Chelatococcus sp. YT9: one gene and its partner. The protein of the gene in region 1 interacts with the protein of each later gene in a pairwise test. Links are inferred from orthologs where the notes say so. Each region holds a gene or a part of one and is shown on either strand. Other genes may lie near its edges. The genes, in order: dsbD and KIO76_RS06230.

Region 1 (3,280 bases):
GCATTCTCCCGCCGCACCCTTCTCGCCGTGAGCGCCGTCCCCCTTGCCAGCGCGCTCCTCGGCCATGGCGCGCGCGGCCAGGACAGCGAGGTCACGAGGGAGATGATCCTCAACGATCCCGCCGTCCCTGTCGGTGGCAATCCCAAGGGCGATCTGACGATCGTCGCCTATCTCGACTACAACTGTCCCTATTGCAAGAAAACCGCGCCGATCCTCGATCGCATCGTCAAGGAAGACGGGCGGATCCGGCTCGTCTACAAGGACTGGCCGGTTATCCGGCCGACGTCGATCGACGGCGCGACCTTGGCCATCGCCGCAAATTTCCAGGGCAAATATGAGGCCGCCCATCACGCGCTCATGAGTATCCCCGGGAGCAATGTCTCCAGGGACGCCATGAGCAAGGCCCTGCAAGCCGCAGGCATCGACATGTCCCGGCTCGATGCCGACATGGCTGCCCGCGCCGGCGAAATCGATGCGCTGATCAAGCGCAACATGGCGCAGGGCGATGCCCTCGACCTCACCGGCACCCCGACATTCCTCGTTGGGCCCTTCCGCACATCGACGCTCGATGCCCAGGGCTTCAAGCAGGTCATCAAGGATGCCCGCGCCCATCGGGCCGAGCCACGTTAGCCAAGCCAAACAGGCGCGCTGATGCGCCTCCCTGCCGCCCGGGCCTTGGGGCTTAAGCCTGCCTTAAGCTGCGCGGCCGATCGCTCGCCTCCCTTGTCCGTGCTGCCCGCCATAGGAACCCGCTTGTGATCGCAAGAGCCCTCTTGTCCGTTCTCGTTGCCGCCCTGGCGCTGGCCCATGCCATGATGGCTCCGGCATCGGCGCAGAACGGCCCGGTAGGAGCCCGCCCGCTCCCGGCCGACCAGGCCTTCCGGCTGTCGGCGTCCCGCGAAGCCGATGGCGGGCTGCGCCTCACCTGGTCGATCGCCAAGGGCTACTATCTCTATCGCGACCAATTCGACTTCAAGACGGGCGATACGGAGCTGCAGCCGCAGGCGATTCTCGGCGAGAGCCAATCCAAGGAAGACCCGACTTTCGGCGTCACTGACATCTTCGAGACGAGGGTCGCCATCCTGTTGCGGCCGCCAGCCGCGACAGCCCCGGATGCCATTGCGGTGACATACCAGGGTTGCCAGGACGGCGGCATCTGCTATCCGCCTGCGACCCGCAACATCGATCCGGCGACACTTGCGATCAGCGGCCCGGCGCGGCCGGCGGCCACGAGCACCGCTGACGCGACACCGCTTGCAAACACCGCCCCCTTGGCAGGTGCGTGGACCGCCCCCGCGGCATCGCGCGCAGCAGCGCGGAGTGGCATTTCCCTCTCCGGCGACACCAGTGGCATGGTCGCCTCTCTCCTTGGCGACGGCGGCGCCCTCATGGTGCTGGCGAGTTTCCTCCTGTTCGGGATGGCACTCGCCTTCACGCCCTGCGTCTTCCCGATGTATCCGATCCTCGCCGGGGCCATCGCCCGGCAGGACGAGGCGGCGACATGGCGGCAGGGACTATCCCTGTCGGCTGTCTATGTCGTCGCGATGGCGGCGGCCTTCGGCCTCCTGGGGATCGCCGCCGCATGGTCCGGTCAGAACCTGCAGATGGCGCTGCAATCGCCCGTCGCCGTCGGCATCGTCGCGGGGCTTTTCGTCGTCCTCGCGCTCTCGATGTTCGATCTTTTCGCGCTGCAGCTGCCGTCGGCGTGGATCAATGCGCTCAGCCGCGCCGGCACCGGCAAGCGTGGATCGCTTGCCTCGACCGCCGCTCTCGGCTTCACCTCCGCCCTGATCGTCGGTCCCTGCGTCACCGCGCCCCTCGCCGGCGCCCTCATCTATATCGCCCAGAGCGGTGACGTCGTCCTCGGCGCCGCCGCGCTCTTCGCGCTCGGCATCGGTAAAGGCATCCCGCTTATCCTGTTCGGAACGCTCGGCCAGAGCGCCTTGCCGCGCGCCGGGGCATGGATGAACACCGTCCGACAGGCCTTCGGCTTCGTCTTTCTCGCCACCGCCATCTGGATGGCATCCCGGCTTGTTCCGGCCGAGGCGACGCTGGCGCTCTGGGCCCTGCTTGCGCTCGGGCTCGCCGCTTGGCTCGGCGCCTTCGACACGCTCGGCGCCGATGCGAGCGGCCGCCGCCGGGCGGGCAAGACGACCGGCCTCGCGGCCGCGCTCTATGGCATCTTGCTGGCGATCGGCGCCGCGAGCGGTGCGGGCGATCCGCTACGCCCGCTCGACAGGCTCATGACCCAGCGCAATGGGGGCGACACGCCTGAACGCACCGCACTTGCCTTCGACACCGCGGCCCGCCCGGATGAACTACGGGAGCATATGGCGGCGAATGATGGCAAGCCAAGCCTCGTCTATGTCACCGCCGACTGGTGCATCACCTGCGCCGTTATCGATCGCGGCGCGTTGCGCGATCCCGGCATCCGCACGCAACTCGCCCGCTTCAATCTGATCAAGCTAGACGTCACGGACAATACGGCCGCGCAGCAGGACATGATGCAGGCGCTTCAGGTCGTCGGCCCGCCTACGATGATCTTCACCGATCCTGAGGGTCGGGAGGCCGCGGGAACGCGGCTCATCGGGGAGATCACCACAGCCACCCTTCAAGCCGCCGCGGCGAAGGCCGAAACCGCGCGATGACCTCCGCGTCCCGATGCACGCTGCCTAACTTCCCGTCCTCGTAACCCCGATTGACTGATCCCCATGCTACCGCAGATCCCCTTGCTTTGGCTCGCCAGAAGTCCAGCCCTGTCATCGCTTGCCGTGAGCCTCCTGCTTGCCGGCTGCGTCACGACCGCGCCGCAACTGGCGCCCGCGCAACGGCCCGGCATTCCGATGGAGGATGCCGACGCCTACAGTGGCGAGAAATTCCCCGTTCCGCCGCGCGATCCCGCCCGGACCAGGCCAGAGAATGTCCGGCAGCTCGTCGATTATCGCACGCACGAACAGCCCGGCACCCTGGTCGTGGATACGCGGAACCGCTTCGTCTATCTCGTTAAGGAAGGGGGCAAGGCCCTGCGTTACGGCGTCGGCGTCGGACGGGAAGGGCTGGAGTTCAGCGGCTCGGCGGCTGTGGGCGCGAAGCGCGAATGGCCACGATGGACACCCACTCCGAATATGATCCGGCGCGAGCCCGAACGGTATGCGCAATGGGCCAAAGGTATGGAGGGCGGCGCTGACAACCCGCTCGGCGCCCGCGCACTCTACCTTTACAAGGACGGCCGGGACACCCTGTTTCGGATCCACGGCACCAATGAGCCGGAGACAATCGG
Region 2 (3,079 bases), on another replicon or contig:
ATCGGTCGGCACGGGCAGCGGCGAGCGCTTCCTCTGACACGAGGAATGCGACCTGGTGGAGCTTCGTCGCCTGCTCGAGGCGGCAGGCAACGTTCACCGCATCGCCCAGCACCGTGAAGTCCAGGCGCATGTCGTTGCCGATGGCGCCGATGAACGCCTCTCCGCTATGCACGCCGATGCCGATGCGGATGGGATCGAACCCATTCCGGCCGCGTTCCAGGTTCCATTTGTCCATGCGGTCCAGAATGGCCCGCCCGCAGGCGAGCGCCCGCGCCGCGTCGTCCTCGCCGGGTTCCGGCATGCCGAAGACAAGGAAGGCGCCATCGCCGATGAACTTGTCGATGACGCCGCCATGCGCGGCCGCCGCAGCCATGACATGCTCACGAAACGTGCCGATCAGCTCCACCACCGCTGAGGGTGACAGGCTTTCCTCCATGGCGGTCGAGCCGCGGATGTCGACAAACATCAACGTCACAACGCTTCGGCGGCCGGCCTTAAGTTCGCTGATGCGCCCTTCGGCGAGCACCGGCGCGAGCTCCGCCGGCAAATAGCGGCCGAGATTGAGGCGGATCGTTGTTTCTTCCACCGCGCGCACCAGAAGCTTGCGGCCGCGCGCGGACGCAAGGATGAGAATGCCGCCAGTGAGAAGCAGAATGACAACGCGCGCGAAATTTGGCTGCCAGCCGAATTGGTCCTGGACCATGAGCTCAGGGGGGCGCGGGAACGTTACTTGCGCAGGCGCGGCGAAAATTCCCACAGCGATCAGCGATAGGACGAGCAGGACCGTCGTGTAGATCTGGACGCTCGGCCGCAGGCGCAATGCATTGCTCGCGAACACCAGCGGTAGGGCCGCAATGATCGGAAACGACAGGATATATTGGCCAGTCAGCCCGGTGACCCAGACGTTGAGCCAGATGTTGAAGGCAACGATGAACATGTCGATCGTTGCCGTGACAAAGCTCATCCACCAGCGCCAGAGACGGATGCGCACCAGCACGTAGCTCAAAAGGCCCGACAGGAACAACGTCAGCACAGTGAGCTGGGCATAGAAAACCTGGCGCTCGCCGATTGGCGAGAAATCGCTCTTGCGGTCGACAAACGCGATCGCGGCGAGAAGGACAATTCCCGTGATCATACGCACAAGGCTGGCCGTCCGCTCTGCGCTGAGTTCCGCGCTGAGCAGCAGGACGTCACTTTCCTTGGGAAGCTTGGGGGAACGCGCGATCATGGATGGCTGTGGTCCGGGGAGGGAACCTGCTGGTGCTGATGACCGCTCGTGAGGACCGGTCAGACGGATGGGAACGAATCGTCAGGGCGAAGCGGCCTTGTCGATCGCTGCCTTGATACTTGTTTGCAGCGCCTCGGGGGTTAACGGCCCGATATGTTTATGTTGAATCCGGCCGTCGCGGCTAACGATAAAGGTTTCAGGCACGCCATACACGCCCCAGTCGATGGAGGCGCGGCCAGCTGCATCCACGCCGACTGCCGTGAACGGATTGCCAAGCGCGCCGAGAAAACGCCGGGCATTCTCAGAATTGTCCTTGTAGTTGATGCCGACGACTTTGACGCGCGGATCCTGCGCCAGGCTCATCAGGAGCGGATGTTCCTCGCGACATGGTGCGCACCAGGAAGCCCAGATATTCACCACCGTCACCTGATTCGGGCCCGCCGCCAACAAGCTCTCATTGGTCAGCCCCGGGACAGGCTGGCCATCACGCACGAGCCCCTCGAGCGGCGGCAAGGAAAACGCCGGAACCGGACGGCCTATGAGCGCTGACGGGATGCGCGCCGGATCGCCGGCAAACAATCGCACCATGAACAGCACAGCCAGCGCCAGGAAAATGACAAGTGGCACCGCAAGCAGGATCCGACGCCGCCGCAGGGACCCGTCTTCAGGAGCGATCGCTCCGTCCGTTGTTGTGGGATCGCGCAGCACCACCCTCTTTGTCCTCGCCTGTATCCTGGTCCGCGGCACCCCGTGCCGATGATATGGTCCCGGCGGCGCCACCATTATCGCCGGCATGTCGCATGGCACTTGCACCCGGAGCGTGGCCGGACGATGGCATTCTGTTACGAGCCACCCCGCGCGCAGCCAAGGCGCCGAGTGCCCTGTTCCGCATCCGGCTGTCCAGGACGGCACGCGCCACGAGGCCCAACACGATCAGTGCAGCCGCCCCATAGGCAGCCAGCACGAAGCCGATATGTGGTGCACCGAGCGCAATCATTACCCGAGCCTCACGCCGGTCCGGCACCGGCGGACCCGGCGCCCAGCGGAAGGCGGCGCTCGGCCGAGGGATCAGCGGCCTTCAAGGTCAGGCTGCGAACCCGCCGCGCCAGAATCTCGCTGCGCATGCCGGACATGTGCAGCGTCAGGGCCAGCAGCGTGAGCCCGATCGCCATCACGAACAACGGCCACAGCATGCTGGCATCGATCGTGGCGCCATCCATGCGGATGACGGAAGCCGGCTGGTGCAGGGTGTTCCACCAATCCACCGAGAACTTGACGATGGGAATATTGACGAAGCCAACCAAGGTGAGAATGGCAACGGCACGCGCCGCCTGTCCGGGATCTTCGATGGCACGCCAGAGCGCGAGAATGCCGAGATAGATGAGGAAAAGGACGAGCACTGAGGTGAGGCGCGCATCCCATACCCACCAGGTACCCCACATGGGCTTGCCCCAGAGAGAGCCTGTGATGAGGCACAGCAACGTGAAGGCGGCCCCGATAGGCGCCGCCGCCTTCTGCGAGACATCCGCCAGCGGATGGCGCCACACCAGCGTTCCGAGCGCCGATGCGCTCATGATCGTGTAGAGCGCAAGCGCAAGCCAGGCAGCTGGTACGTGGATATACATGATGCGGACCGTCTCGCCCTGCTGATAGTCGGCCGGCGATGAAAACAGCGCGAGATAGAGCCCAGCGACGGTTACAAGCGCGCTCAAACCCGCCATCCAAGGCAGGATGCGGGCCGACAAGGCCATGAAGCGCGTGGGATTGGCGAGCCCCCATAGAAGGCTGGTCGGCATGGTGCTCCTCCGCATCATCGTGATGTAGCGGCCGACGGTGCCGCCCGCAACGGTC

What was found.
Region 2: the proteins of dsbD (region 1) and KIO76_RS06230 interact in binary tests that used the Escherichia coli proteins (3 or more experiments, as listed by UniProt). The link is inferred for Chelatococcus sp. YT9 from one-to-one orthologs.

What each region holds. Positions count from the first base shown.
Region 1 is NZ_JAHBRW010000002.1:565,448-568,727, reverse strand. Bases 238-3,201 are described here. They hold dsbD (protein-disulfide reductase DsbD), read left to right. Parts: upstream 238-755; coding sequence 756-2,648; downstream 2,649-3,201. Other genes in these bases: KIO76_RS22665 (L,D-transpeptidase), read left to right, coding at 2,712-3,201; KIO76_RS22675 (DsbA family protein), read left to right, coding at 238-630. Also shown: more of KIO76_RS22675, read left to right, coding at 1-237; more of KIO76_RS22665, read left to right, coding at 3,202-3,280. UniProt on the Escherichia coli protein: Required to facilitate the formation of correct disulfide bonds in some periplasmic proteins and for the assembly of the periplasmic c-type cytochromes.
Region 2 is NZ_JAHBRW010000001.1:1,378,493-1,381,571, forward strand. The notes cover bases 83-2,845. They hold KIO76_RS06230 (DsbE family thiol:disulfide interchange protein), read right to left. Parts: upstream 1,856-2,845; coding sequence 1,310-1,855; downstream 83-1,309. Other genes in these bases: KIO76_RS06225 (adenylate/guanylate cyclase domain-containing protein), read right to left, coding at 83-1,228; KIO76_RS06235 (heme exporter protein CcmD), read right to left, coding at 1,893-2,225; KIO76_RS06240 (heme ABC transporter permease), read right to left, coding at 2,236-2,845. Also shown: more of KIO76_RS06225, read right to left, coding at 1-82; more of KIO76_RS06240, read right to left, coding at 2,846-3,024. UniProt on the Escherichia coli protein: Involved in disulfide bond formation. Catalyzes a late, reductive step in the assembly of periplasmic c-type cytochromes, probably the reduction of disulfide bonds of the apocytochrome c to allow covalent linkage with the heme.